Regions from separate parts of the Acidiphilium sp. JA12-A1 genome, predicted to be linked through region 2. Evidence: riboswitches for the same ligand, from Rfam matches in the RefSeq annotation. Region 2 holds a riboswitch; the other holds the start of a gene.
What was found. Region 2 has a riboswitch for cobalamin ahead of metE (5-methyltetrahydropteroyltriglutamate--homocysteine S-methyltransferase). Riboswitches for the same ligand answer to the same signal wherever they lie in the genome.

Region 1: another riboswitch for cobalamin. It lies ahead of RT91_RS01350 (TonB-dependent siderophore receptor); the one in region 2 lies ahead of metE (5-methyltetrahydropteroyltriglutamate--homocysteine S-methyltransferase).

Annotation. Positions count from the first base shown of each region.
Region 1 covers NZ_JFHO01000004.1:142,239-157,511, forward strand. Annotated here, with positions in the region: gene RT91_RS01325 (Nramp family divalent metal transporter) at 1-367, shown strand, start outside; gene RT91_RS01330 (ABC transporter ATP-binding protein) at 364-1,101, opposite strand; gene RT91_RS01335 (ABC transporter permease subunit) at 1,094-3,076, opposite strand; gene RT91_RS01340 (branched-chain amino acid ABC transporter permease) at 3,083-4,012, opposite strand; gene RT91_RS01345 (branched-chain amino acid ABC transporter substrate-binding protein) at 4,023-5,258, opposite strand; gene RT91_RS01350 (TonB-dependent siderophore receptor) at 5,547-7,562, opposite strand; cobalamin riboswitch at 7,668-7,876, opposite strand; gene RT91_RS01355 (haloacid dehalogenase type II) at 7,912-8,595, opposite strand; gene RT91_RS01360 (glutathione S-transferase family protein) at 8,610-9,308, opposite strand; gene RT91_RS01365 (hypothetical protein) at 9,301-9,564, opposite strand; gene RT91_RS01370 (TetR/AcrR family transcriptional regulator) at 9,561-10,163, opposite strand; gene RT91_RS01375 (DsbA family protein) at 10,262-10,927, shown strand; gene metZ (O-succinylhomoserine sulfhydrylase) at 11,021-12,205, shown strand; gene rpsT (30S ribosomal protein S20) at 12,423-12,695, shown strand; gene dnaA (chromosomal replication initiator protein DnaA) at 13,138-14,610, shown strand; gene fghA (S-formylglutathione hydrolase) at 14,638-15,273, opposite strand, start outside.
Region 2 covers NZ_JFHO01000044.1:87,968-103,240, forward strand. Annotated here, with positions in the region: gene RT91_RS08640 (hypothetical protein) at 1-86, shown strand, start outside; gene speE (polyamine aminopropyltransferase) at 131-994, opposite strand; gene speD (adenosylmethionine decarboxylase) at 1,064-1,528, opposite strand; gene RT91_RS08655 (carboxylesterase) at 1,695-2,453, opposite strand; gene RT91_RS08660 (glycosyltransferase family 4 protein) at 2,512-3,651, shown strand; gene RT91_RS08665 (glycosyltransferase family 9 protein) at 3,648-4,586, shown strand; gene thrS (threonine--tRNA ligase) at 4,598-6,520, shown strand; gene RT91_RS08675 (hypothetical protein) at 6,639-7,226, shown strand; gene RT91_RS08680 (IclR family transcriptional regulator C-terminal domain-containing protein) at 7,249-8,070, opposite strand; gene RT91_RS08685 (OsmC family protein) at 8,265-8,711, opposite strand; gene RT91_RS08690 (ABC transporter ATP-binding protein) at 8,787-9,488, opposite strand; gene RT91_RS08695 (ABC transporter ATP-binding protein) at 9,493-10,200, opposite strand; gene RT91_RS08700 (branched-chain amino acid ABC transporter permease) at 10,190-11,098, opposite strand; gene RT91_RS08705 (branched-chain amino acid ABC transporter permease) at 11,112-11,993, opposite strand; gene RT91_RS08710 (ABC transporter substrate-binding protein) at 12,095-13,351, opposite strand; cobalamin riboswitch at 13,597-13,831, shown strand; gene metE (5-methyltetrahydropteroyltriglutamate--homocysteine S-methyltransferase) at 13,967-15,273, shown strand, end outside.

The DNA.
Region 1 (15,273 bases), on a different contig from region 2:
GGCCTCCGGCGTGTCGTCCTCCGTAGTGGGCACGCTGGCGGGGCAGATGGTGATGCAGGGATTTGTCGGGTTTTCGATCCCGATCTGGCTTCGCCGGGCGCTGACCATGATCCCCGGCTTCGTGGTGATCGGCCTCGGCGTGAACCCGACACGAGCGCTGGTGCTCAGCCAGGTGGTGCTGAGCCTGGCGCTGCCGGTGCCGATGCTGGCATTGCTGTGGTTTTCCACACGGCGGGCGCTGATGGGCGCGCTCGCGGTGCGCGGGATCACCGCCATCGCCGCGATCGGTGGCGCCATCGTGATCCTCGGACTCAACGTCATTCTGCTCCTGCAGATCTTCGGCGTGAACGTGCCGCTGCCGGGCTAGTTTTCCTCCACCTGCAGTTCGCCGAGATAGGCCTCCCGGATCGCCGGGTTGGCGGCGAGGTCTGCGGCGGGGCCTGAGAGCACGACCCGCCCGGTCTGCAGCACGTAGCCGCGGCTGGCGATTTGCAGCGCCATGTGGGCGTTCTGCTCGACCATGAAGATGGCCACACCCTGGCGGTTGATGGTCTGGATGATGCCGAACACGATCTCGACGAAGCGCGGCGAGAGGCCCATCGAGGGTTCGTCCATGCAGATCAGCGCCGGGCGGGCCATCAATGCGCGGCCGATCGCGACCATCTGTTGCTCGCCGCCCGACAGCGTGCCGGCGAGCTGGTGGCGGCGTTCCTTCACGCGGGGGAACAGCTCATAGACACGTTCGAGATCCTCGTCGAATTTCGGGCCGCGCTTGCGCGTATAGGCGCCCATTTCGAGATTCTCGTAGACCGTCATGCGCGGGAACAGTCGCCGCGCCTCCAGCACCGGGGCGATGCCGCGCCTGACCCGCTCCGAGGTGCTGAGCCGGTTGATCGGCGCGCCGCGGAAGCGCACCTCGCCTTGGGAAGGGGTGACCGTGCCCATGATCGTCTTCATCGTGGTCGACTTGCCGCTGGCATTGCCGCCGAGCAGCACCACGATGTCGTCCGGCGCGACCGAATAGTCGACGCCCTTGAGCACGTGCAGGTCGCCGTAATGGGTGTGCACACCGGCGAATTCGAGCAGGGTTTCCTCAGGCATCGACCACGCCCCGGCCGATATAGGCCTCGATCACCGCCTCGTTCCGCCGCACCTCGTCGGCCCGTCCCTCGGCGAGTTTCTCGCCATGGTCGAGGACGATCACGTTGTCGGCGAGGCGGGTGACGACATCGAGCTTGTGCTCCACCAGCAGGACAGTGAGGCCGAAATCGCGGAAGGCGGCGATCTGTTCGGCGAGTTCGAGGCTTTCCGCCGGGTTCATGCCCGCCGTCGGCTCGTCGAGCATCAGCAGGCGCGGGCGGGAGGCGAGCGCGCGGGCGATCTCGACACGGCGGCGATTGGCGTAGGAGAGTTGCGCCACGCCTTGGTCGATCCGCGGCACCAGGCGGTTGCCGAACATCGCCAGCAGTTCGAGCACGAATTCGCGCGCTTCGCGTTCCTCGGCGCGCACGCGGGGCAGGCCGAGCACCGCCCCGGCCGCGCCGGAGGAGAGATGCGTGTGCTGGCCGATCAGCACGTTTTCCATCACCGTGAGGTTGGGGAACAGGCGGATGTTCTGGAAGGTGCGGGCGACGCCGGCGCGCAGCACCTGGTCTGGCCGCAGGCCAAGCAGGTCGCGCCCGGCGAAGCGCACTACGCCGGCGGAGGGTTTCACGAGGCCGGTGATGCTGTTGAACAGGGTGGATTTGCCCGAGCCGTTGGGCCCGATCACGGCGACGATGCTGCCGGGCGGGACATCGAGCGAGACCGATTTCAGCGCGGTCAGCCCGCCGAATTTCACGGTGAGGTCGCGGATTTCGAGCGCGGCGGGCCGTGCGTCGGCGGTGGCTTCGGCGAGCCCGGCGCGCAGCCTGGCCACGGCCGGGGCGGCGCCGCGGGAGACGGCGGCGTCCTGCTGCTCATAGCTCAGCCGCACCTCGTTCCGGCCGACCGGAACGAGGCCGTCGCGCCGGTAGAGCATCATGGTCACCAGAATGATGCCGAAGATCAGTTCCGAGGCCGAGGTGAGCTCGAGATTTTGCAGGAAAGGCGAATGGATCGCGTTGCCGAGCCCCTGCACCCAGCCGGACAGGGCGGGCAGGAACCAGGCCTGCAGCAGTTCGAGCAGCACCGCGCCGAGAATGGCGCCCCAGACGCTCGCGAGGCCGCCAAGCACGATCATCACCAGCACCATGATCGAGACCGGCAGGTCGAACATGTCCGGCGTCGCGGTCTGCAGCTTGGCGATGTAGAACGTGCCGGTCATGCCGGCGAACCCGGCGCCCATGGCGAAGGCGAGCAGCTTCAGCCGCGTGGTGTGCACGCCCATTGCGCTGGCGGCGATCTCGTCCTCGCGCACCGCCATCCAGGCCCGGCCGATCCGCGAGGGTTTCAGCCGCAGCGAGATGAAGAGCAGCAGCAGCACGAGGCCAAGGCCGACGTAATAATAAGGTGTCGCGTTAATGCCGAAGCGGTAGCCGAACAGCACCGGCGGGCCGACGCCGTTCAGCCCCTCGGCGCCGTTGGTGAGCGAGGACCAGTTGCGCGCGACGATCGGCACGATCTCGCCGAAGCCGAGGGTGACGATGGCGAGATAGTCGCCCTTCAGCCGCAGGGTCGGCGCGCCGAACGCCATGCCGAAACAGGCGGCGATGACGGCGGAGGCCGGCAGCATCAGCCAGAAGGGGAAGGTGAAATGCACCGTCGCCGCCGCACCCGCGCCGAGTTTCGCGACGAAGCCGATCGCCGCGAGCGGCGCCCAGGCCGCGCTCCAGTGCGGGTGGAGCTGGAACGAGTTCAGGATGCCATAGGCATAGGCGCCAATGGCGAAGAAGGCGGCGTAGCCGAGATCGAGCAGGCCGGTGAAACCGACCACGATGTTCAGCCCGAGCGCCAGTGCGGCATAGGCGCAGCTATTGGCCGCGACGTCGATATTCGCCTGGCCGATGCCAAGGAAGGGCAGCAGCAGAAGCACCATCAGCAGGGCGGCGAACAGCGCCTGGCGCTGGCGGGGCGAGAGCAGGGCGAGGCGCTTCATCGCCGACTACGAGCGGTTGGGCGCCTGCGCGCCGAGCAGGCCGGCCGGGCGGAAGACCAGCGTGAGGATCAGGATCGAGAAGATGATCACATCGGCCCATTTCGCGGCGATGTACTGGCTGCCGATCGTCTCGATCAGGCCGATGAGGAGGCCGCCGACCATCGCCCCCGGCACGTTGCCGATGCCGCCGAGCACGGCGGCGGTAAAGGCGCGCAGACCTGCGGTGTAGCCGATGCTGTACTGGGTGAAATTGTAGTACAGGCCAAAGATCATCCCGGCGGCGCCGGCCAGGGCGGAGCCGGCGAAGAAGGCGATCATCACCACCTGGTCGACCTCCACACCCATCATCCGCGCGGCCTCGGCGTCCTGGGCGACGGCGCGCATCGCCTTGCCGAGGCGCGAACGCCTGACGAACAGGTTCAGCCCCCACATCAGCACTGCCGCGACGATCCAGATGATCACCGCCTTGAGGCGGATCGTCACCCCGCCGAGATGGTAGTCGATGCTCGGCATCGGGTCGGGGTAGTTCAGCGCCTGGGCGTTGGTCAGCAGCAGCACGACGTTGAACAGGATGTAGGAGACGCCGATCGTGGTGATCATCGCCATCGGCCCGCGCACGTTGCGCATCGGCCGCAGCGTGTAGCGCTCGATCGCGACGCCGAGCACGCCGGAGGTCACCATCGTCACCGCGAGGGCGGCGAGCAGCGAGAGCACCAGCGGGGCGCCGTGCAGCACCACCGCCTGGCCCTGCAGGCCGAACCATTGCAGCACGATGAGGCCAACGAACGCTCCCACCATGAAGACGTTGAAATGCGCGAAATTGATCAGCTCGAGAATGCCGTAGACAAGGGTGAACCCGAGTGCCAGCAGCGCGTACATCGCCCCCAGGCTCAGCCCGTTGACGAGCTGCTGGAGAAAAACCGCCATTCCGGTCATGGGCGCCGCGTCAGTGCTGCGGCGCCACGCCGACGTATCGCATCTGCTTGTTCAGGTCCCCGAGCGGGGCGGACTTGTCCTGGTGGAACTGGAACACGGCAACGATGTGGCTGGTCATGTCGCCATACTTGTCGAAGCTGATCGGCCCCTGCAAGCCGTTGACATGCACGGTCGCGATCGCGTCGCGGACATTGGCGGCGGTGAGCGGCTTGCCTGCCTTTTGCACCGCCTTGATGCCGGTGATGGCGACGAGGGCGGCGTCATAGGCGGTGATGGCGTAATCGTCCGGCGCGACGCCGTAGGTTTTCGTATAGAGCTTGACCCAGTTCGCCAGCTTCGGGTCATCGACCACATGCGGCGAGGCGTTGGTGCCATACCAGCCCTCGGCGGCGGGGAAACCGGCGGCCGTCATCATTTCGGGGCTCAGGATGCCGTCGCCGCCGCCTTTGATCACGTGCGGAATGATCTGGTAGCTCTGCTTCACGAGCTTCACGCCGGCCTGCATCGTGCCGCCGTAATAGAGCGAGGCGGTCTTGGTCGCGGCAATCTTGGTGAGCACGGCGGAATAGTCGGCGGCCTTGGGGTCGAGCCGGTCGCGGCCGAGGACCTTGATGCCCTTCTTCTTCGCCTGGGCTTCGAAGGCGTTGGCGAGGCCGACGCCGTAGGCGCCGCTGTCATCGAGGATGTAGACGCTCTTCACCTTCAGGACCTCGGCGTAGAAATTCGCCATGTTCGGGCCCTGATAGGCATCGGTCGTCACGGTGCGGAAATAGATCGGCTTGCCGCCCGGATCGAACTCGCCGGCATAGGCCGGATTGGTGATGTCGGGCGCGGTGGACGAGGGGGTGATGGTCGCGAGATTGGCCATCGAGAGGATCGGCGCCATCGCCTTGCCGGAGCCGCTCATCTCGGGGCCGACATTGGCAAGCACCGTGCGCGTGCCGGCCAGTTTGCGCGCGTTGGTGGCGGCCTGGGCCGGGTCGTACTGGCCGGCAGTCGCGGTCGCGTTGTTCAGGATCATCGGCTCGAGGCGGATGTCGCCGAGTTCGCCGCTCTGGTTGGCGAGCTTGATGGCGAGCTGTGCGCCGTGAAGAATGAGGTGCGCGGCCTCGGCATCTGCGCCGGTCAGGGGCAGCGTAATCCCGATGTGATAGACCTTGTCCGCCGCCAGGGCGATGGGACTTGCCGAGGCGAGGATGAATGTTCCCGCCGCTCCACGCAGAGCTTTGCGCCTTGATAGTGCCATTGGTCCCGTCCTTCTTGCTTTTGTGAGATAGCTGCCATGCGCAAGGTAAACAGCTCGTGAGCGAAGGCAAGTGTTTTTTGGCTCCTCCACCGCGTCGCCGGCAACTGCCGCAAAAAAAAATGGCGGCCACGAGGCCGCCAAGTTTAGGGAGGAAACGTCCAAGAAAGCAGACAAACGACTGATCGTTTGCTGCGTCGCACTATATGGCGGAATCGCTTTCCCGTTCAAGAATTTTGTGCGCCGCAGCATATGTATTTCATGAATATGTCTTATGCGGTGAGCAAAGGTTCAGCCGCCGATGGTTCCCCGCAAGCCGAAAAGGAAGTTCTGCCCCGGAATCTGCAATCCATTCACGGGTTCGAATGCCGAGTTGGTAAGGTTGCGACCGATCGCGAAGAGGGTGAGCGCGCGGCTGATCCGGTAGTTCACCGCGAGATTGACGATCGTGCCGGGCTGGGCGAGGCCGACGCCGCTCGGATTGCCGGAGGTGATCGGATAGCCGGAATTGGCGTAGAGGAAATCCGAGAAGCGGCCGACATAGCGGATGGCGGGCTCGATCGACAGCGCCGGGATTGGGCGGATCGAGAGGGTGAGCGATCCGGCGTTTTCCGGCCGACGCAGGAGGGCGGTGCCGGTCGCAGCATCGCGGGCGATGGTGCGGGTATAGTCGATCTGGCCGGAGAGCCAGGGGGCCGGCGCGAAGCCGATGCCCGCCTCGATGCCGTGAATCCGGGCGCGGGCGACGTTTTCCTCCGTGCTGGTGCCGTCAGGCAGGGAGGTGTACTCGAACAGGTTCGAGATGTCCTGGTGGAAATAGCTCATCCGCAGCGTGATCGCTTCGGGCATGCCGAAGGCGGGCAGCACGGTCTCGAAGCCGAACCGATAGCCAACCGAGTGTTCGGGGTGGAGGTTCGGGTTGCCGTGATAGCCGTAGCTGTCGATGCCGTGCAGGTCGTAGAGCGAGGGGGCGAGAAAGCCGCTGCCCGCCGAGGCTTTCAGCCGCGTGTCGATTGCGGGTGCGGCGAGCACGAGGCCGCCGCGCTCCGTCACCACGGTGCCGTAGCCGCTGACCGAATCCGCACGGACAGCGCCCTGCACCGACAGGTGGCGCGCTATGGTGGCCTGCGCGCCGAAATGCCCCGCGGTGGTGGATTGCGAGGCAGCGAGGCTCTGGAGGTAGGGATAGCCGCCAAAGCTGGCGTTGTAGTTTTCGACCGCCGTATCGTGTGTGGTCTCGATGCCGGCGACGAGCGTCGGGTCGGTCATCGGGCCAAAATCCGGCAGGCGGATCACGTTGTTCCACTGGATCACAGTGCGATCGCCGCGATAGCCGCTGTCGCCGGCGAACTGGTTGGGGTCGGCGGGATCGAGCAAAGTCAGGTAGCGGCGGTCGTCCTGGATGTGGGCGATGTCGAGTTCGGTGATCAGCCGGTTGTCGAACAGGTGCGACTTCACGCCGAAGCGGAAAAAGACATTCGAATCGAAGCTGTTTTCATAGGGATCGTCGAAGATCGGATAGCCGAGATCGGGATATTGGCTCCCGGTCTGCCGCGCGCGGACGATCAGCGAGATCCGCGTGCCGGCGACCGGCGTGTAGCCGAGATTGATGGCGCCGAGCTTGTAGCGGAACGGATCGCGATGCGCGGCGTAGACGGCGAGGCGCCGCGCCGTCGCGTCGAACCCGGCTTGCTCGATGACTGAGCCGGTGATCGCGTAATCGAATTTGCCGCTCTGGCCGGAGAGTGTGACGCTGCCTTCACCCTGGCCGGGAAAGCCGCCGGCGAGGTCGTAATCGACATGCGGCGCGCCGTGCCCGCGCTTGCTGATCAGGTTGATGACGCCGCCGATCGCGCCCGAGCCGTAGAGGCTGGACATCGGGCCGCTGACCACCACGATCCGCGCAATATCGCCGATGCCGGAATTGCCGAAATTGAACGCGCCGTTGGCCACCGAGGGATCGTTTACCGGCACGCCGTCGCGCAGCACCAGCACGTCTTCGGAATTCGTGCCGTCGATGAAGACGGAGGTCTGCGCGCCCGGCCCACCCGATTGCACAACGTTCAGGCCGGGAACCGCCTCGAGCGCCTGGGCCAGGGTCGTCACGCCGCGCCGGCGAAGTTGCGCCGCCGTGATGACCGTGACCGATGCGGGGGTGTCGGCAATGGGTGTCCGCACATAGGAGGCGGTGACGGTCTCGATCGGCACGGTGCCGGCGGGAAGCCGTGCGCTCTGGGCGCGGGCGCCGACGAGCGCCCCGCACAAAGCGAGGGGGACGAAAAAGATGTGTCGCGCGAACTCGCGCATGGAAAAACTCCGGTCCGGCACCCGGCGAGGCGGGTGTTGCCATCAGGGCGACCGAAGGCTTCGGGACTTCACCCTTCGCACCCGGTTCACCCCGCCCGGACGCGCGCGCATGGTCTCGGGACCGGCCGGTCTCCTGGCTCGCGGGTCATGGGCGCGTTCGGCCTTCTCGCGGACGGTCTGCGCCGCCTCGCAATGGCCGGGATGAACGCGCCTCGCCGCTCACAGTTGCGGGGGCAGCCGCAGCCGGGGCACGATCTCGCCCTTCTGCGTTCCCGTTTCAGCCCTTGCGGGCCACCGATTCCTATCCAGATCATTATGCCGCCGGATCGGGCGGCGCAAGCGCGCCGGCTTAGCCGAGGCCGAGCAGGCCGGGCAGGGCCGAGAGATCGCTGATCGCCGCATCGGGCGCGCCAGGCAGCCGCTCCGCCGGCTGCCGCGCCCGGTTGCACCAGGCGACGCGGAAGCCGAAGGCCGAGGCACCGTAGGCATCCCAGCCATTCGAGGAAACAAAGCAGACTTCCTTGCGCTGGACCCCGAGCCGCGCCGGCACCAACTGGTAGACGCGCGGATCGGTCTTAAACACGCCGACCGCCTCGACCGACAGCACATGGTCGAGCACGTCGCCGAGCCCGGCATGGGCGATGGCGGCGGCGAGCATCGCCGGGGTGCCGTTCGAGAGTATCGCCGTAGCAATCCCCTTCGCCTTCAGTGTGCCCAGCGTCGCCTTGACCTCCGGATAGGCCGAGACGATGCGGTAGAGAGCCAGCAGCGCGGCGCGCCGCTTGGGGTCGGCGAGGCCGGTCGCCTCCAGCGCGAAATCGAGCGCGTCGGCGGTGACGGTCTCGAAATCGGTGTAGAGGTTCTGCAGGCTGCGCAGCCAGGTGTATTGCAGCTGCTTGTCCCGCCAGAGTGTCACCAGCGCCGCGCGGCGGTCATCCGGCACATCCGGACAGCGGGTGACGGCGGAGCCGAAATCGAAGAGCGTGCCATAGGCGTCGAACACGCAGGCGCGGATACCCTCGATGGCGGACATCGGCTTCCTCCCGTTCAGGCGGCGACTGGCAGGAGCCGAGCCAGGCCGTCATAGGCGTCGAACATGCGCCCGCACCAGGCGTGCAGCGTGTCATCGGCGGCGAGGATCTTCACCGGGGACGAGGCGTGCGCCCAGAGGAAGGCGCTGAAGGCGACATGGTCGGCATAGTTCGGGGCGTCGCCGGCGAGAAATTTCTGGTCCGCCAGCGTGCTGCGCAACGGCCGCAATGTGGTACGGAGCGCGTTCACGTTGTCCTCGCGCGCCGCCCGCAGCGCCCCGACCGTCGTGCCGAACGCGGCCTCGCGCGTCGAGCGGTAATAGTCGCGGTCGCCCTCGTGCAGGATGTCGACGAGGTCGGGCAGGACCACCTTCGCAATGGCGGGATGAAGCACCTCGCTGGTCCACTGGTTGACGAAGCGGGCGAGGCCGCGGCCGGCAGCGCCGCCGAACAGGCTCGGCCGGTCGGGATAGGTATCCTCGAGATAAAGAGCGATGGTCCAGCTGTCATGCACGTGGCGGGTGCCATCGACCAGCACGGGCACCTTGCCCTGGCCGGAGAAGGCGATGGCGTCCTTTTCCATGAAGCGCCAGACCACGGTCTCGCAGGGCAGGCCCTTGTGCGCCAGCGCGAAGCGGGTGCGCCAGCAATTCGGGCTGAACCGGACGCGTTCGTCGGCGCCGGCGAGATCGTAGAGCTTCAGGGGTTCACGCATCAGGGCCTCCTTGCCCGCGGGCCGAACGAGTGCGCCCGCGTGTCGCGGATACGGTCGGCGTGTTGTTGATCGTCTGCGCCAGATCGCAGGCGCGCCGCGCGGCAATTGCCGTGAACCGGCGCTTCAGGTTGGGAAAATCGTCGAGGGGGTGCCGATGCCGCGCTCGCGGCTCGATCCGGAAATCGAGCCCGGCCTCTTCGAGCAGGATCGCGGTCTGGCGGCCGTTCGGCGTGGTCCGGCAGTGAAGACCGCTCATGGAGTCCCGGATCCGCCGGGATGAAGGCGGCTCATCGCGTCGGCGACCAGCCGGTCGAGCCGGCCGGGGTCTGGATCGAGGCGCGCCAGGGTGCGCAAGGCGAGAACGGTCGCGAGGAGGAGTTCCGCCTGCGCCGGAGGTTCGATCCCGGCGGGCAGGCGCCCCTGGTCCCGTGCGTGTTCAAGCCGATCGCGAAAGAATGCTTCCAGCTGGCTCAGCCGGGCATGGACCTGAGCGCGGGCCTCAGCCGAAATCGGTCCGCCATCCATCGCGCTGTTGACCAGCAGGCACCCCATCCGATGCGGGTCCTGCGCCGAAACATGGCTCAGATGCGCGAGAAGCCCGGCGATCGCCGCGATCGGATCGTCTTCGGCGGCAAACCGTTCAAGAAGCGGCACCATCATGTCATCGGCATAACGGTCGATAGCGGCGCGGAACAGGCCGTTCTTGTCGCCATACCGATGATAAAGCGCAGCGGCACTGAGCCCCGTGGCCTCTGTCAGGTCGCGCAACGAAGCCCCGGCATAGCCCTTGCCGAGAAAGATCGGGATGGCCCGATCGAGCAGGTCTTCGTTTGTCAGACTGCGTGGGCGCGGCATCGGGCAGCTGTACTGGTTTGAATCATCGTCCACCATGATATAATGTAACGTTTGCTACAAAACAACGTGTCTCGGGACCGCACTAGAAGCCAGCCAACATGATGACTCAACCGCATCTCGTCTACTTTGCAGACCCTATGTGCTCCTGGTGCTGGGGTTTCGCGCCGGTGATCAACGCCATCCGCGGGAGGTATGGCGAACGCCTGCCGGTTCGTCTGATCGTTGGCGGGCTGCGGCCCGGCACGACCGAGCCGATGGACGAGGCCGCCAAGGCCCGCACCCGCGGGCATTGGGAGCATGTGCGGAACGCGTCTGGTCAGCCTTTCGATTTCTCGTTTTTCGACCGCGCCCGCTTCGTCTACGACACCGAGCCGGCTTGCCGTGCGCTGGTGGTGGCCCGTCGCCGCTCGATGGCGGATGCATTCGACCTTCTCGCCGCCATCCAGCGTGCTTTCTACACCGGGAACGAGGACGTCACGAATCCGGTTGTGCTTGCCGGAATCGCAGCACGGCTCGGCTTCAACGCGAACCAGTTCCGCGATACGCTCTGTTCCGACGAACTCGGTGCCGAAACCTGGCAGGATTTTGCGATTACCCAGCAGGCCGGCATCACCGGGTTTCCCACCCTCATCGCGAGTTCCGGCACCGAACACGAGTATGCCCTCGTGACCGAAGGCTTTCAGCCCGCGGCTCGGCTGGTTCCAGCACTTGGCCGCTGGCTGGGGGATACGTCGCTCTCTGGCGCCGCCGCCCTGGCGGGCTGATCGGGGCGGCCCGCCTGCCGCCGGCGAAGGGCCGCGCGACAGCGTTCTGCCGGTGTGGGTTGCCGTCCGGCGCGGGCAGGATATAGACGGAACATGACCTCACGCATCTATCGTCCCGCGACCAACCTGGTTCATGCTGGCCAGGTCAGGTCCAACTTCGCCGAGAACGCCGAAGCGCTCTACCTCACCTCCGGCTTCGTCTACGATAATGCCGAGCAGGCGGAAGCGACCTTCAAGGGTGAGATCTCCCATTATCAGTATTCACGCTTCGGCAACCCGACCGTGAGCATGCTGGAGGCCCGGCTCGCGACCCTGGAGGGGGCGGAAGCCTGCCGTGCCACGGCGACGGGAATGGCCGCGGTCAATGCCGCCCTGCTCGCCCATCTCAAGGCGGGAGACCGCGTGGTCGCCTCGCGCGCGCTGTTCGGCTCGTGCTCGTGGATCGTCTCCACGCTGCTGCCGCGCTACGGGATCGAGAGCGTCTTCGTCGATGGCGGCGACCTTGCGGCGTGGGAGGCCGCGCTGGCGCCGGGAGCGGCGCTGGTGCTGCTCGAAACCCCGTCGAATCCGATGCTCGAGATCATCGACATGCGGGCCGTGGCGGATCTTGCTCACAAGGCCGGCGCGATCGTGGTGGTCGATAACGTTTTCGCGACCCCGCTGCTGCAGCGGCCGCTTGAATTCGGCGCTGATGTGGTGGTCTATTCCGCGACGAAGCACATGGACGGCCAGGGCCGCGTGCTCGGCGGCGCCGTGCTTGGCAGCAAGGACTGGATCGACAACACGCTCCAGCCCTTCACCCGCAATACCGGCCCGGCGATCTCGCCGTTCAATGCCTGGGTGATCCTGAAGGGGCTGGAGACAATGGCGCTCCGCGTCGGCCAGGCCTCGCGTTCGGCCGCGGCCATCGCCGACCATCTTGCCGGCCAGCGGCAGGTCATCCGCGCGCTCTACCCTTTCCGGGCCGATCATCCGCAGGTCGATCTCGCAAGGCAGCAGATGAGTGCCGGCGGCACACTCGTGACCTTTGAACTCGACGGCGGCAAGGACGCGGCGTTCCGCTTCATGAACGCGCTCGAGCTCATTGCGATTTCCAACAATCTCGGTGACTCGAAATCGATGGTGACGCACCCGGAAACCACCACCCATTCGCGCATCGCGCCGGCCGAGCGGGCGCGCCTCGGGATCAATGGCGGCACGATCCGCTTCTCGGTGGGGCTCGAGGATGTCGCCGACCTGATTGATGACCTTGATCGGGCGCTGGCGGCGCTGAAATGAGGCGTCGGCGGATTGAGCGCGGTCCGGTCGCTCGGCAGGGCCGCCGTCCGCTACAAGTGACTTGCCCGGATGCCTATGAGCGGCAAGGGCAGCGGCTTCGCGTCTTGATGCTTGACGCCCGCTTCACGCGGCGATAAGCACTCTCCCACACGGGCCGCGGCAAATTTCGCTGCGGCCTGTGGTTTTTGTTCCGTTTACAGGAAGAGACAGTTCGCCCATGGCCAACATCGCATCGGCGCAGAAGCGCATCCGTCAGACCCTTGTGCGCACCGCTCGCAACAAGGCCCGTCGGTCGCGCGTGCACAGCTTTATCCGCAAGGTGGAGGAGGCGATCGCGACGGGCAATCACATCGAGGCGCGGACGGCATTCATTGCCGCGCAGCCCGAACTGCAGCGCGCCGTAACGAAGGGTGTGTTGAAGGCCAACACGGCTTCGCGCAAGCTGTCCCGCCTGTCGGCGCGTGTGAAGGCCCTTTCGGCTTCGGCCTGAGGTCTGTTGCGCGCCTCGCTGGCGCGTCATACAATCGTAACAATTCGAGTGTCTTGGCGGCTGTTCCTTGCGGCCGCCCGCGCTCGTTTGTCCCGGTTCGGTTTTATTGTGATAGCGTCTCGCAACAGCGAATATAATGTCGCTGCAACTTTTGCTTGTGAGATGTTTTCGAGATTTTACCGTGGAATGATATTCCCTCACTTCAAATGGGTTGGTCAATCATCTGATTTAATGGGCAAATTTTTAAAGATGCACATTATATCAGCAAAAAATCGAACCTGTTGGGTCTTGCGCAGGGTGCCGGACTTGGCCTAGTTTTGGGCCTCAAGATGACGATCAAATGACGAAAGCTTGCCTGGTCGAGGGTTTTTTCAACCGTCGATTGCGGGAGCGGGGTTGTGCGGCCGTATGGCGGAAATCGCTATTCGGTTGAGCTGGGACGATGGCAGGACGGGGAGCGGTGCGCTTGGACACGCAAACTTGGCAGGAACAGGGGCTCGAAACCCGGTCTCCGGGACGCACGCGCGGTGAAATCAGCCAGGATGAACTGGCGCACCAGTGGAGCCGTGTTCGCGGCCGACTTCAGGAAGAAATCGGCGAGGTCGAGTACCGCAACTGGTTGCGGCAAGCCGTGCTGCATGGGCTCGACGGCGATGAAGTGACTGTCATGCTGCCGACCCGCTTCCTGCGTGACTGGGTGAACAAGGAATATGGCAACCTGCTGACCGCGTTCTGGCAGGCCGAGAACCCGGCGGTACGGCGCGTGGATATCCGGACCCGGCCGGCCGGCACCAGCGAGCGCGCGCCCGACCTCGCCGAGGTGGAGCCGAAGACCGCGATCGCGCGGCCCGCCGCCGCGGCGCGCCGCGAGGCCGAGGAACGCCCGGACATGAGCGCGCCGCTCGACCCGCGCTTCACCTTTGATACATTCGTGGTCGGCAAGCCGAACGAATTCGCCTATGCCTGCGCGCGCCGCGTCGCCGACGGGCACGCGTCGCCGGGGTTCAATCCGCTGTTCCTCTACGGCGGTGTCGGTCTCGGCAAGACCCATCTGATGCACGCGATTGCCTGGGAACTGTCGCAGCGCTCGGACGAGGTCACGGTCGCCTACATGTCGGCCGAGAAGTTCATGCACAAATTCGTCAGCGCCCTGCGCCGGCAATCGACCATCGAATTCAAGAACGAGTTGCGCAGCGTCGATGTGCTGATGGTGGACGACCTGCAGTTCCTGATCGGCAAGGATGGCACGCAGGAGGAATTCTTCCACACCTTCAATGCGCTGGTCGATTCCGGCAAGCAGATCATCGTCTCGGCCGACAAGTCGCCGTCGGACCTGTCCGGCATCGAGGATCGGCTGCGCACGCGGCTCGGCTGCGGCATGGTCGCCGATGTCCATGCCACGACCTATGAGCTGCGCCTCGCGATCCTGGAGGCCAAGGCCGCGCGGGCTGGCGTCGTCGTGCCGGGGCGGGTGATGGAGTTCCTCGCGCAGAAGATCACCGCCAATGTCCGCGAGCTCGAAGGGGCGCTGAACCGGCTGATCGCCCATGCCAACCTGTTCGAGCGCCCGGTGACCCTCGAGACGGCGCATGAGGTGCTGCACGACCTGCTCCGCGCCTATGACCGCAAGATCACGATCGAGGAGATCCAGAAGCAGGTCGCCGAGCATTACAATATCCGGGTCAGCGAGATGTCCTCCGCCCGGCGCGCGCGCAACATCGCCCGGCCTCGGCAGATCGCCATGTATCTCGCCAAGCAGCTGACCAGCCGCAGCCTGCCCGAGATCGGCCGGAAATTCGGCAACCGCGACCATACCACCGTCATGCACGCGGTCTCCAAGGTGACCGAACTGATCGAGGCCGATCCCGATTTCGCCGAGGATGTCGAACTGCTGCGCCGGATCCTGACCGTCTGAGCCGGATCCGGGCAGCGTCGCCGCCTGTCAGAGATGGCGGGCGTGATGGCGCAGATGGTCTTCCACGAAGGTCTCGATGAAGAAGTAGGAGTGGTCGTACCCCTCCTGCATCCGCAGATCGAGCTTCACGCCCTTCGCCGCGCAGGCCTCGCGGAGCAGTTCCGGTTTCAGCTCGCGTTCGAGAAACGGATCGGCGGTGCCCTGGTCGACGAGGATGGCCGGCCCTGCCCAGCCGCGGTCCTCGATCAGCGCCGTCGCGTCATAGGCGCGCCAGTTCGCACGGTCGACGCCGAGATAGCCGGTCAGCGCCTTTTCACCCCAGGGGCAGCGCATCGGCGAGACGATCGGCGCGAAGGCCGAGACCGAGCGGTAGGCGCCAGGGTTCTTCAGCGCGATCGTCAGCGCGCCATGCCCACCCATCGAATGGCCGAAAATGCCCACGCGCGCGGGATCGACCGGAAAGGACGCGTTGATGAGGGCAGGGAGTTCCCTCGTGATGTAGGAATACATCCGGTAGCCGTCCCGCCACGGCGTTTCCGTCGCATCGACATAGAAACCGGCGCCGGTGCCGAAATCATAGGCGTCGTCCTCGCCAGGATAACCGAGGCCTCGCGGGGAGGTATCCGGCGCGATCAGGGCGATGCCGAGTTCCGCGGCCACGCG
Region 2 (15,273 bases):
CGATGCCGAAACACCTGACCGATCTCTTGCGGATCGGCCGCGTGCAGCACCGCACCCACAGCGAGCAGCGCGGCCAGGACGGCTGAACCTCGGCCCCGCGCCCGACCCGAACGGGACCGGGCGCCGAAGCTCAGCCCGGCAGATGCTTCGCGATATAGGGCGGCAGCACGAAGCTCGCCGCGTGCATCTCCGGCGACCAGTATTCCGTGGTCCCGAGAATCCCCGCCGCTTCCGCCCGCGCGCGGATCGTCGCCGCCGGCAGACGGGTGAGTTCCGGGTCCTTGCCGGCCCAGCCCAGCGTCATGAACCCGCCGACATAGGTCGGCACCGCGGCGACATAGGCGGTCACGTGCGGAAAGAATTTCCGCCGCCGCGCCGAGGTCTCGCGCAGCTCGTCCGCCTGCATGAACGGCACGCCGCACTGGTTCACCACCAGCCCCCGCGCGGTCAGGATGCGCGCGCAATTGGCATAGAAATCGTCGGTGAACAGCACCTCGCCCACCCCGATCGGATCGGTCGAATCGACGATGATGACGTCGAAACTCGCATCCGGCGCCTTCTTCACATAGTCGATCCCGTCGCCGACGATCACCTCCGCGCGCGGATCGTCCCAGGCCTCGCCCGCGATCTTCGGCAGGAACTCCTTCGCCAGCCGGATCACCTCGCCGTCGATCTCGACCATCACCGCCCGCTCGACGCCCTTGTGCATCAGCACCCGCCGCAGCACGCCGCCATCGCCGGCGCCGATGATCAGCACCGATCGCGCCGCCCCATGCGCCAGCAGCGGCACATGCGTCAGCATCTCCTGATAGACGAACTCGTCGCCCTCGGTGATCTGCACGATGCCGTCCAGCATCATCACCCGTCCGTGGAACTCGCTCTCGAAGATCGCGATGTCCTGGAAGTCGCTCTTCGTCCGCGCCAGCTCGCGCGTCACCCCGAAGCGCTGGCCCCAGAACGGATACAGCGTCTCGTTCACCCACATGTCGGTCATGCTCTCGCTCCATACGAAAACACCGCCCTGCCGGGGGCAAGGCGGTGTGTCGTCATCAACGGTTTCGCCTCAGGCGGTGACGCCGCGGCGCTGTTCGCCCACCTGCACGTCGCTCGGCGAGAACGCCGCGCGCAGGAACGGAATCGCCTTGTAGGGATCGCACACGCCGCACATGAAGATGTCGATCGCGGCGTAGTTGCGCTCCGGCCAGGTGTGGATCGAGATATGGCTCTCCGCCAGCACCACCACGCCGGACACGCCGCCATTCGGCGTGAAATGGTGGAAATGGCTGTGCAGGATCGTCGCCCCCGCGGCGAGCGCACCCTCGCGCAGCGTCGCGTCGATCAGTTCGGGACTGTCGAGCTTCTCGGCCCCCCACAAATCCACGAGCAGATGCGTCCCGGCGAATTTCACGCCGTCACGCTCGACGAAATAATCCTTCGGCACGGCGACCTCATCGGTCGCGTCCTGAGCAACAGTCTGGTTTTCGCTCGGAATTTCCGAGACCATCCCCAGTCGGGCAAGTGCGTTCATCGCGAACCCCCTCAACCAGTGACAGCCTGTAGAACGCGGCACCGCGCCGCGCCCCCCGGGGCCAAGAGCGCGCGATATGCGGAAAAACCTCTGGACTTGCAAGGGGTTTTTCAAGGTTCTTCGATGAAATTTTACCCCCCCTGCGCAGGGGGGCAATGCGCGCCGGTTATGACGCCGCGCCGGCTCGGAGCGAAAACACCTCCGCGCCGATCAGCGCGAGGTCCTGCGGGCGCGACAGCCGGTGCTCCCCGTCCTTGACCAGCGTCACCCGCACATCCTCGCCCGTTACCGCCTCGGCGATCCGCAGCGCCGTCCGCCACGGCACCTCGGCGTCGCGCTGCCCCTGGATCAGCCGCACCGGCGCATCGATCGGAATCGGCCCGCCGAGCACGAGGTTCCGCCGCCCATCCTCCAGCAACGCCGCGGTCACCGGCGTCGGCGCGCCATAGGGATTGGGCAGGTGCAAGATGCCGTCGCGCGCCAGCGCCGCCCGCGCCGCGTCATCGAAGGCGGGCTCCATCAGCTCGGCGGTGAAATCGGGTGCCGCGGCGATGCCGACGAACCCCGCCAGCCGCGCCCCGAGCCGCCGCGCCAGCAGCAGCCCGATCCACCCGCCCATCGACGATCCGACCAGCACGAGGTCTTGCTCCGGCACCATGGCGGCGATCACCTCTGCGGCATCGTCGGCCCAGCGCCCGATCGTCCCCTCCTCGAACCGCCCGCCCGACTGCCCGTGCCCGGAATAGTCGAGCCGCAGCATCGCCCGCCCGCGTGCCGCGCATTCGTCGCGCAGGAACAGCGCCTTGGTCCCCTGCATGTCCGAGGCGAAGCCGGGCAGGAACACCACCACCGGCCCCGCGCCGCGCAGAAGGGCACAGGCGAGGCTGGTCCCGTTCGCCCCGATCCGCGCCACGCTCTCGTCCATCCGGCCCTCCCCTTCGCTGCCCGCGCATGGTATCGGCGCGGCGCACGAAAGGTCCGCCATGCGCCATCCCTCGGATTATGCGATTCTACAGGTTCTGCCGCGTCTGGAAACCGGGGGCGTGGAGCAGGTGGTGGTCGAACTGACCGAGGCCGTCGCCCGCACCGGCGCCCGCGCCTTCGTCGCAAGCCAATCGGGCCGCCTGGTCCGCGCGGTCGAGCGCGCCGGCGGACGGCATGTCGAGATCGACCTCGAATCCCGCAACCCGCTGAAGATCCTCGCCGCCGCGCGCCGCCTCGCCCGGCTGATCCGCGCCGAGCGGATCTCCCTCGTCCACGCCCATTCCCGCGCCCCGGCCATCGCCGCCCGCCTCGCCGCCCGCCGCTGCGGCGTGCCCTTCGTCACCACCTATCACGGCGCCTATGGCCAGCGCGGCCCGCTCAAGGCGCGCTACAACGCGGTGATGGCCTCGGGCGACCGGGTGATCGCGATCTCCGGCTTCATCGCCGATCTCGTCCGCGCCCGCCACGGCGTCGGGGCGGACCGCCTGCGCATCGTCCCCGGCGGGGTGGACTGCGCGAAATTCGACCCCGACGCCGTGGGCGGCCGGCGGATGGAGGCCCTCGCCCGCGCCTGGCCCCTGCCCGACGGCGCGCCGGTGATCATGCTCCCCGCCCGGCTCACCGGCTGGAAGGGCCAGCGCGTCGCCATCGAGGCGCTCGCCCGCATGCGCCACCGCGACCCGATCCTCCTCCTCGTCGGCGCCGCCCAGGGGCGCGAGGCCTATCGCCGCTCCCTGGTCGAGACGATCCGCCGGCTCGATCTCGTCCCCCGCGTCGTCTTCGCCGGCGACTGCGCGGACATGCCCGCCGCCTACAAGCTGGCGGACATCGTGGTGAACGCCTCGACCGACCCCGAAGCCTTCGGCCGCACCATCGTCGAGGCGCAGGCGATGCGGCGGATCGCCATCGCCACCGATCACGGCGCCGCCCGCGAAACCATCCGCCACGGCGAAACCGGCTGGCGCACCAAACCCGGCGACGCCGCCGACCTCGCCGCCGCCCTCGACGCCGCACTCGACCTGCCGCCCGAATCCCGCCTCGCGATGGGCGAGGCCGCCCGCGCCTATGTCGCCGAATTCTACTCGATCGCCGCGATGCAGAACGGCAATCTCGCCGTCTACGACGAGCTGCTGGGATGACATCGACGCCGCGCATCCTCGTCATCCGCCACGGCGCGCTGGGCGACATCGTCCTCAGCTTCCCCGCCTTCGCCGCCATCCGCGCCGCCCATCCCGCCGCCGAGATTTCGCTCCTGACCACGAAACCCTTCGCCGCCTGGCTCGAAGCCGCCCCCTGGTTCGACCGCGTGATGATCGACCCGAAGCCCGGCCCGCTCGACCTCGCCGGCCTGCGCCGCCTGCGCCGCGCCCTCGGCGGCTTCGCGATGGTCTACGACCTGCAGACCTCCGGCCGCTCCAGCCGCTATTTCCGCCTCGCCGGACGCCCGCTTTGGTCCGGCATCGCCCCCGGCTGCGCCTTCCCCCACGCCGACCCCGCGCGCGACCGCACCCACACCCGCGAACGGATCGAAGGCCAGCTCGAAGCCGCTGGCATCCCCCTGCCGCTCCCCCTCCCCGACCTGTCCTGGACGCTCGCCGCCCCGCCCATCCCCCTGCCGGAGCGCTTCGTCGCGCTGATCCCCGGCGCCGCCCCGCACCGGCCGGAGAAGCGCTGGCCGGCGGAAAACTTCGGCGCCCTCGCCGCCGGGCTCGACCTCCCCTCCGTCGTCCTCGGCACCGCGTCCGAAGCCCCGCTCGCCGCCGCCATCGCCGCCCGCGCCCCGCGCACGCTCGACCTCACCGGCCGCACCACGATCCCCCAGCTCGCCGGCACCCTCGCCCGCGCCAGCCTCGCCATCGGCAACGACACCGGCCCGATGCACCTCGCCGCCGCCCTCGGCGTCCGTTCCGTCGTGCTGTTCGGCGGCGCCTCCGATCCCGCGCTGACCGCCCCGCGCGCCCCCGATGGCGGCTGGTCCGCCATCCTCCGCCGCCCCGATCTCGCCGCCCTTTCGGTGGCGGACGTTGCCGCCGCCGCGCAGGATGGGCATAACGACGCGTCATCCCCGCCCTGAAGGAGCACGCAATGCCCGCGATCACCCTGCCCGACGGTTCCGTCCGCGACTATCCGGGCCCCGTCACCGGCACCGAGATCGCCGCCTCCATCGGCCCCGGCCTCGCGAAGGCGGCGCTGGCGATGGAGGTCGACGGCAAGATGATGGACCTCTCCCGCACGCTCGATGCCGATGCGCGCCTCCGCTTCATCACCCGCCGCGATGCCGACTCCCTCGAGCTCATCCGCCACGACGCCGCCCATGTGATGGCCGAGGCGGTGCAGGCGCTCTACCCCGGCACCCAGGTCACCATCGGCCCCGCCATCGAGGGCGGCTTCTATTACGATTTCTTCCGCAACGAGCCCTTCACCCCGGACGACCTGCCGGCGATCGAGGCGAAGATGCGCGAGATCATCGCCGCCAACGCCCCCTTCACCCGCGAGGTCTGGGACCGCGACGAGGCGATCCGCTTCTTCGAAGCCCGCGGCGAGCGCTTCAAGGCCGAGCTGATCCGCGACCTGCCGGCCAGCGAGACCATCACCATCTACCGCCAGGGCGACTGGCTCGATCTCTGCCGCGGCCCGCACATGCGCGGCACCGGCGATATCGGCGGCGCCTTCAAGCTGACCAAGGTCGCCGGCGCCTACTGGCGCGGCGATCACCGCAACCCGATGCTCAGCCGCATCTACGGCACCGCCTGGCGCGACCAGAAGGAGCTGGATGCCCATCTGAAGCAGCTTGAGGAGGCCGAACGCCGCGACCACCGCAAGATCGGCCGGCAGATGGACCTCTTCCACATGCAGGAGGAAGCCGTCGGCAGCGTGTTCTGGCACGAGAAGGGCTGGCGCCTCTACCGCACGGTGGAGGCCTATATGCGCCGCCGCCAGGAGGAATTCGGCTATATCGAGGTCCGCACCCCGCAGCTGCTCGACCGCAAGCTCTGGGAAGCCTCCGGCCACTGGGACAATTACCGCAGCCACATGTTCATCGCCGAGGTCGAGGACGAGGACAAGGTCCTCGCCGTCAAGCCGATGAACTGCCCCTGCCACGTGCAGATCTTCAATCACGGCCTGCGCTCCTACCGCGAGCTGCCGCTGCGCATGGCCGAGTTCGGCGCCTGCCACCGCTACGAGCCCTCCGGCGCGCTGCACGGCATCATGCGCGTCCGCGCCTTCGCCCAGGACGACGCCCATATCTTCTGCACCGAAGACCAGATCGCCGATGAAACCGTCCGCTTCGTCGAGATGCTCCGCCGCGTCTACGCCGATTTCGGCTTCCCCGAATTCGCGGTGAAATTCGCCGACCGCCCGACCCCGCGCTCCGGGTCTGACGAGGTGTGGGACAAGGCCGAGGCCGCCCTGCGCTCGGCCTGCGAAACCGCCGGCGTCGAATTCACCGTCAATCCCGGCGAGGGCGCCTTCTACGGCCCGAAACTCGAATTCGTCCTCCGCGACGCGATCGGGCGGGACTGGCAGTGCGGCACGCTCCAGGTCGATTTCGTCCTCCCCGAGCGGCTCGACGCCTCCTACGTCACCGCCGAGTCCGGCCGCGCCCGCCCGGTCATGCTGCACCGCGCGATCGTGGGCAGTTTCGAGCGCTTCATCGGCATCCTGATCGAGAACTGCGCCGGCCGCTTCCCGCTCTGGCTCGCCCCCACCCAGGCGGCCGTCGCCAGCATCGTCACCGACGCCAACGACTATGCCGAGACGGTCGCAGCGAAACTCAAGGAAGCCGGCCTCGCCGTCGCCACCGACACCCGCAACGAAAAGATCAACGCCAAGGTGCGCGACCTCTCGCTCGCCCTGGTGCCGAACATCCTCGTCGTCGGCCGGCGCGAGGCCGAACAGCAAACCGTCTCGATCCGCCGCCTCGGCTCCGACAAGCAGGACAGCATGACCCTCGACGAGGCCGTCGCCACCCTCAAGGCAGAAGCCACCCCGCCCGACCTGCGCTAGTTTTTTGCTCCTCCGTTCCTTCGGGCGAAGGCGGCGCCCGAACGGGAGCGGAGCAGAAGAAGCAAAAAGGGAGCAAAATTCTTGCCCACCCCGGCGCAAGTATGTTCTTGTTCCGTTCATGCATGTCACCCGCCGCTTCCGCGCCCTGATCGACACGCTGTGCGACGCCGTCGCCCGGCGCGGGGCTGCCGGCGCCTTCGGCCCCGGGAGCGGCGCCCTCACCGTCCTGCTCTGGACCCGCCTGCGCCGCTACGCCACATTTTTGCTCCGCCTCTGCGCCGACGATGTTTCTGCGCCGCGCCCGCGTCCCTCGCGCCGCCGGGCGCGCCCGGCGGCCAATCCCGCAAGGCTCGCCCTGCCGCGCCGCACCGCCTGGCTTCTCGCTCCGGTCCCCGAGGCCATCGCCGCCGCCGGCCAGCTCCGCGCCCTGCTCGCCGATCCCGAATTGCAGCGCCGCATCGGCGAGGAACCGCGCCTCGGCCGCATCCTCCGCCCGCTCTGCCGCTGCCTCGGCGTGAAACTCCCCGCGCCGCTCCGCCTCCCGCCGCGCGCAGGCAGCAGGAAGCGGACCAAGCCCGCCCCCGCAAGCAGCACGCATGCGGGAGGAGCAGAATCACGGCCGCTGGCGCGCCGGTTCCGCCCGCCCGCCGCCTGCGCGCCGCCGCGCCGGCGCAACCGCGCCCCGCCGCTCGTCCGGTCCCGATGATGATCCCGTCAGGCGCGCCCGCTCAGCCGAGCAGGGCGACCGCCCGCGCGCATTGCGCCGCCGCCTCGCGAATCGCGGGCAGGATGCGGCGCATCACCTCCTCATGCGACACCCGCGCCGCGTTGGTGGCGACATTCAGCGCCACCGCCTGCCGCTGCCCCTTGCCCGGCACCGCCACCGCGACCGAGCGCAGGCCGAATTCGAGTTCCTGGTCGTTCAGCGCGAACCCGTCCCGCCGCACCGTCGCCAGCCGTTCGAGCAGCCGGCCGACATCGGTGATGGTCGCGGGCGTGAACCCCTGCAACGGCGCCCGCCCGTACCGGACGCGCACCTCGTCATCGCTCAGGGTGGCGAGCAGCGCCTGGCCCATCGAGGTCGCATGCGCCGGCAGCCTGGTGCCGACCCCGAGCGACAGCGCCATCAGCCGCTGCGGCGCCGCCGAGCGCGCGACGTACACGATGTCGGTCCCGTCCAGCACCGCCGCCGAGCTCGATTCGCCGAGCTCGCGGGTCAGCCCGGTCAGATAGGGTTCGATGAGTTCGGGAAAGCGCAGGCTGCCGAGATAGGCGTAACCGAGTTCCAGCACGCGCGGGGTGAGCGCGAACCACCGGTCGGTCTGCACGGCGTAGCCGAGATCGCACAGGGTGAGCAGGAACCGCCGCGCCGCCGAGCGCTGCAACCCGGTGACGCGGGCGGCGTCCGACAGGGTCATTTTCGGCCGGTCCGGCCCGAAGGCGCAGAGGATGGCAAGGCCGCGGGCGAAACTCTCGACATGGTCGCGCGGATTGGCCGGCGCGGCGGCCGGCGGGGCGGGCTGGATGGAATCGGCGGACAGGGACGACATTCGTGCGTTCTGCGCCCATCTGCCCCGCGCTTGCAAGATGGCGGACCGGCGCGCCGGGGAATCGCAAACATGCGTCTTGCGGAAAGCGTCCTTGCGGTTTCCCCCGCGCTTGTCCACAGGCTTATTCAGATTTCTGTGGACAACTCGCCGGAGATTGCCGAGGCGGCTGGCCGGTTTCGCCGGCCTGGACGGGCTCAGCCCTTGACCCTGGCACCGGTGCCGTCGGTCACGCTCACCTCGATCGGAATGCCGCGGGCGACCGAGGCGCCGACCGTGCAGAACTGTTCGAACTGGCCGAGAATCCGATCGAGATGCCCGATCGTCCCCGCCTCGGCGGCAAACCCGATCGCGACCTGGATCGCCTGCACCCGCAGCCGCCGGTTCTCGTCCCGGTCCACGGTGGCCCGCGCGGTGGTGGTGATCGCGCCGGGCGCCTCGCGGAACTTGGTCATCGCGAAATGAAAGCTGGAGGACATGCACGAGCCCACCGCCGCGAGCAGCAGCTGCACCGGCTCCGGCCCCGCCCCGCCGCCAAGCGGCGGCGGCTCGTCGGACACCAGCTTCGGCAGCCCGCCGCCGAATTCGGTCTCGAAGCGGAAATTCTCGATCTGACGCAGGACGATCTCGTGCGTGTCGGCCATCGGAGCCCCTCCTTCTGCTGCCCTGCAACATGCACGCAACCGGCGGCAACCGCCAGATGGCCGAAGGCAGGCCGCTCAGAGCCCGAAATAGGCCTCGTGCACGGCGTCGCTCGCCTCAAGCTCGGCCCGCGTGCCGGAAAGCCGCACCCGCCCGCCATCGATCAGGTAGCCCCGGTCGGCCAGCGGCAGGAAGGCGACGTTCTGTTCGGCGATCAGCAGCGTCATGCCGCCGGTGATCGCGGTCTTCAGCACGTCGACCACCTGCTTGACGAAGACCGGCGCGAGGCCGGACGAGGGTTCGTCCATCAGCAGCAGCTTCGGCTCGGAGATCAGCACCTTGGCGATGCCGAGCATCTTGCGCTGCCCGCCGGACAGGCTGGAGGCGAGGTCGCGCCGCTTGCCGGCGAGGGCGGGAAACAGGTCGTAGAGCCGGGCGCTGCGCCGCCGCACCTCGGCGGCCGAGAGGAAATAGCCGCCGAGGCGGATGTTCTCCTCGATGGTCAGGCCGGGAAACACGCCGAGTTCGGACATGAAGGCGATGCCGCGGCGGATGCGCTGGTCCGGCGGCAGGGCGCCGACCGGCTCGCCATCGAAGGTGATCGTCCCGCCGGTGCAGGGCAGCAGGCCGATGATCGTGCGCAGCAGCGTGGTCTTGCCGGCGCTGTTGGCGCCGAGCAGGATCACCGTCTCGCCCGCGTTCACCGCGAGGTCGATGCCCCAGAGAACCTGCATCGGGCCATACCCGGACTCGACGCCCTTGAGTGCGAGAAGGGTCATGCCGTCAGCCTCCGATGAACGCGGCGACCACGTCCGGGTCCCGCGACGCCGCCTTGAGCGAACCCTCGAACAGCATCCGCCCCGCGCCCAGCACGATCACCCGGTCGGTGATGCGGTTGAGGAAATCGAGCAGATGCTCGACGACGATGAGCGCGATGCCCCGCGCGGCGAGCGATTTCAGCAGTTCGGCGATGCCCCCGAGCTCCGCCGGGTTGAGCCCCGCGCCGATCTCGTCGATCAGCAGCAGGCGCGGATTGGTCGCCAGCGCGCGGCCGAGATCGAGCATCTTCTGCTGGTTGACGGTCAGCGCCCCGGCGATCGCGTCGGCCTGGTCGGCGAGCCCGATACCGGCGAGGATCTCCTCGATATCGACCGTGCCGCGCCCGGCGAAGGTCGCGGCAACCTCGATGTTCTCGCGCACCCGCATCGCGCGGAAGCATTTCGGCACCTGGAAGCTGCGGTTGATGCCGAGCCGGGCGATGCGGTACAGCGGCAGGCGCTGGATTTCCCGCCCCTCGAACAGGATGCGCCCGGCATCGGCCTGGTGCACCCCGGAGATGACGTTGATCGTCGTCGTCTTGCCGGAACCGTTGGGGCCGACCAGGCCGAGAATCTCGCCTTCGGATATCGAGAAACTCTGCCGGTCGAGCACGGTGAGCCCGCCGAAGCGCTTGCTCACCCCGTCCAGCCGGAGCAGCGGTTCAGAGGACATCGACATTTCTCCGGATCAGCAGCGACATCAGGCCGTTGGGCAGGAACAGCACCAGCAGCACGATCAGCAGCCCGTAGAGCAGTTCGAAATATTGCGGCGCGGAGACGCCGATCACCGCGTAGAACGCATAGAGCAGGGCCGCGCCGAGCAGCGGGCCGATCACCGTGCCCACCCCGCCGAACAGGGCGAAGACGATGGCGAAGACCGAAATCTGCAGGGTGAACACCGCGTCGGGGTAGAACACCGACAGGTTCCACGCATAGGCGCCGCCGACCAGCCCGGCGATGCCGGCCGAGGCCAGCCAGACGATGAGGCGCTCGCGCACGATGTTGACACCCGCGAGCCCCGCGCTGATCGGGTCCTGGTGCATCGCCCGCAGGCCGAGCCCGAAGCGCGAGCGCCGGAAATACGCGGCAAGCCCGGTGGCGAGCAGCAGGATCGCCAGCATCGTCGCGTAGCTCGCCGTGGGCGCGTAGACCTGCTCGATCTTCACGCCATAGGGCCCGCCGGTCACATGCTTGAGCGCCTCGTTCGCCACCACGTAGTAGATGATCTGCGAGGCGGCGAGATTGGCGATCGAGAAATACGCGCCGGACAGGCGCAGCAGCGGCCCGAGGATGAGCCCGACCACGACCGCCGCCAACCCGCCGCCAAGCACGCAGACCAGCACCGGCAGGCCGGTGAACGTGACCAGCAGCGAGGTGGCATAGGCGCCGGTGCCGAAGAAGCCGACATAGCCGAACGGCAGATATCCGGTGAAGCCGTAGAGCAGGTTCAGCCCCTGGGCGAGCGCCATGAACGTCATCATGGTGAACAGCACGGACTGGTTGCCATAGACATGCGGCAGGACCAGGAAGGCGGCGGCGAGGATGGCCAGCACCGCGACGGGATAACGCATTGTACTGTTCCGCTTACGCACTGCGCACCGCCTTGCCGAGCAGGCCGGAGGGCCGGATCAGCACGATGATGAGGAGCAGCGCATAGGGCACGAGATTCGACCACGAGGCGTAATAGGTCTGCATCAGCATCGTTCCCACGCCGAAGACGAGGCCGCCGACCACGGTGCCGAGCGGATTGCCGAGCGAGCCGATGATGATGATGGCGAAGGATGTCGTGGTCAGCCCGTCGCCGATCGAGGGCGACACCGAGCCGACCATGTAGGGCACGAACACGCCGGCGATCCCGGCGAGCGAGAGGCCGATCATGAAGGCGATCGCCGACACCCTGTCGACATCGATGCCGGTCGCGCGCGCCTCGTCGCGGTCGGCCATGATGGCGCGCGTCGCGAAGCCGAGCCGCGTGCGCGTGAAATAGAGCCAGAGCCCGCCGATACAGATGACGCTGACCGCGGCGGCGACCCACCAGCTGTCCGGAAATTCCTGGCCGAACGCGCCGATATTCCCCGAGCCCAGCGCGTTACCGGGCAGCGAGCGCTGGTCCGCGCCGAAGATGAGGAGCATCACCGCCTCGATCATCTGGGCGATGCCGAAGAACAGGATGAAGGACAGCATCTCCGGGTCCTGGCTGCGCTGCAGGCGCGGCACCACGCCGTAATAGAGCGGATAGCCGATCAGGATCCCGCCGAGAATCGCCAGCGGAATGCCGAAGATCGGGTTGAGGTGAAGGTCATGCACCAGAAGCCACGCGCCGAACCCGCCCAGCATGATAAACTGGCCGTGGGCGAGATTGATCATCCGCATCACGCCGAAGACGAGATTGAGCCCGATGCCGACAAGGCTGAAGAAGATGCCGTAGAGAATGCCGCCGATCAGCGCGTATTCGAGAAGTGCCAACGGCGCGCCCTTTCTTGCAGGGAAGTTGGAAACCAGTGGTCCGGATCGACGAAAGATCCCGGCCCGTCACGGGCCGGGATCCTGCGGTTCCGGGGCGCCGGTCAGTGGTGCGGCGCGGGATAGACCGGCTTGCCGGTCGCCTTGTCCTGCGGATAGACCACGACGATCTTGTTGGTCTTGCCGGCGGGGACGAGCTGCGCCACCGGCAGCAGCTCGCCGAGCTGGGCGCCGTTCGCGTTGATCTTGAACTGGCCGAGCACCGTCGTCGTCTTGCCGGACATGTCCATCAGCGCCTGATGGAAGGCGAGCTGGGTGAATTTCGGCGCGGTGCCGAGCATGTCCTGCATGATCAGCCCGGTATTGTAGCCGGCCGCATCGAGGAAGTTCGGCGCGTTATGCGTCGCCGCGGTGAACTCCTTCACGAAGGTCGCGGTGTTCGGGCCATAGGTGGTCTTGGCGAAGGAGACGAGCGGCGGCGTCGGATAGGTGTAGGTATAGGCGAGGGTTTTCGCGCCGACATTCTTCGTCATCAGGGCGAGAAGCTGGCCGGGGAAGATGGTGAACGTCATCTTGAAGTGCAGGCCGCTGCCGGCCAGCGTGTGCAGGAAGGCGATGTCGTTCGGCGGATAGCCGAACTCGATCACCGCATCCGGCCGGTGCGCCGCGATCGTGTGCAGCAGCACGGTGTAGTTGGATTCGCTGGTGGGCACGCCGTGATAATACACCGGCGTGACGCCGCCCTTCTTCAGCGTCGCCTTCAGCGTTTCCGCCTGCGAGGCATCGAAATCGTTCGAATCGTAGATGACGGCGACGCGCTTGATCTTGTGGTCGAGCAGGAAATGGCCGAGCGGCAGCGGCCACACCGTGGAGGCGGGAATGCTGACATCGGCGAGATAGTCGGTCTTCTTGGTGAAGAAGTTCGCCCCCGAGCCGGTCGGGTCGATCAGCAGCATGTGGTGCTCGGCGGCCAGCGGAATCGCGACCGAGGTGAGCACCGAGCCGAAATCGGCGACCAGCAGGTTCACGTGGTCCTGGGTGATGAGCTGGTTGTACAGCGTCGTCGCGGTCGCGGTCGAGCTCTGGTCGTCATAGGCGACGATCTTGACCGGGATCTTCTTGTCGAACGCCTTGACGAAGACGCCGCCGGACTTGTTGACCGTCTTCGCCCAGTATTCGAGCCCGTGATACTGCCCCTCGGACGCCACCGCGAAAGACCCGCTGCTTGCATAGAGCGTGCCGATCTTCAGGACCGACGGCGCCGTCGCGGCGGACGCCTGGCCGATGCCCGCCAGCGCCAGGCCCGAGGCCAGGACTCCCGCCGCGCAAAAACCCCAGGCGCGTCTGAATTGTGCCCGCATGGTTGCTCCCCTTGATGCAATGAGCCAGTCACGGCCAATTGTTGAAATTTGACCGACCGATATGACCACAGAAGCCGGACGGTCAATACTCGCAACCAATAAACAAGCCGTGATTGCCGATTTTCGCCCCGGGGATGAAATACCGATCGAACTCGATCCATGACTGCAACGATTCTGCGCGGACGACGCGATTATTTGCCGGCGCGGCGGATGCCGCCACCCTTGCCGAATGTCCGTCCGGGCGGCATACGACATTCGTCACCGGTCCCGCGCGAGCGGGTGAAAAGGGAACATCGTGCGCTTCGGCCGGGCTTCATTGTCCCGGAAGCAAGTCGATGGCTGCCCCCGCAACTGTCAGCGGCGAGCCGGTGGTCCGTCCGCCCGCAAGGGCGAGCCACTGAACCGGGAGCGGTTCGGGAAGGCAGGGCCACCAGCGTCGAGCCGCGAGCCAGGAGACCTGCCGGTGTCGCACCAACCTTGCTGCCGGGCGGGGTGCACCGGAAGCCGGAGCCGACCCATGACTGCACGCATCAGCGGCAGCGCCTGCCGCGCGCGTCCTCTCGTTTCCCCCTCATCGCGCCGTTCGCGGTCCCACGCCCGCCGGGGAGGCCGCGCATGAGCATCGCGACCAGTCTCGGCTTTCCCCGCATCGGCCGCCGGCGGGAACTGAAATCGGCCCTCGAGGCGCACTGGGCGGGCGAGCTGTCCGAAGCCGGCCTGCAGGAGGCGGCGCGCCTGCTGCGCGCGGAGTCCCATTCGCTGCAGCAGGGGCTGGGCATCGGCCACATCCCCTCGAACGATTTCGCGCTTTACGACCATGTGCTGGATACCGCCTGCATGGTCGGCGCGATTCCGCCGGGCTATGGCTGGCGCGGCGGCGAGGTGACGCTGCCGACCTATTTCGCCCTCGCGCGCGGCACCGGCGGCGGCGATGCCGCGGCCGGCCTGCCCGCGCTCGAAATGACCAAGTGGTTCGACACCAACTATCACTATCTCGTCCCCCGGCTCGCGGCGGGGCAGCATTTCGCGGTCACCGCCAACCGTCCGCTCGCGCTGTTCCGCGAGGCGCTGGCCCGCCACCGCCGCACCCGGCCGGTGGTGCTCGGCCCCGTCTCGTTCCTGCTGCTCGCCAAGACCGATGACGGGTCCGATCCGCTCGACCTGCTCGACCGCCTGCTGCCCTGCTATGCGCAGGTGCTGGCGGAGCTGGCCGCCGAGGGCTGCGCCTGGGTGCAGATGGACGAGCCGGTTCTCGCCCTCGACCTCGCGCCGAAGGCGCGGGCGGCGCTGCGCCACGCCTATGAGACCCTCGCCCGCGGGGCGACGCCGCGCCTGCTGCTCGCCAGCTATTTCGCGCCGATCGCGGACAACCTGCCGACCGCGCTGGCCCTGCCGGTCGCCGGCCTGCATCTCGACCTGGTGCGCGGCCGAGACGATCTCGCGCCGGTCCTCGCCGCGATCGGCCCGGCGACATGGCTCTCGCTCGGGCTGGTCGACGGGCGGAATGTCTGGCGGGCGGACCTGCGCGCCGCCCTCGCCACCGCGCGCGAGGCAGCGCGCGCGCTCGGCGGCAGCGAGCGGCTGATGATCGCGCCGAGCTGCAGCCTGCTGCACGTGCCGGTCGACCTCGCGCAGGAGGACCGGCTCGATCCGGCGATCCGCCCGTGGCTCGCCTTCGCCACCCAGAAGCTCGCCGAGATCGCCACCATCGCCCGCGGCCTCGACGAGGGGGAGGGCGCGATCGCCGAGGCGCTGGAGGCCTCTGACGCCGCACTCCGCACCCGCCGCGACAGCGCGCGGGTCCACCGGACCGACGTCGCCGCCCGGCTGCTGGGCGCGACACCGGAGATGGAACGCCGCCCCGCCCCGCACGCCGCGCGGCGCGCGCGGCAGCGGCAGCGCCTGCCCCTGCCCGCGTTTCC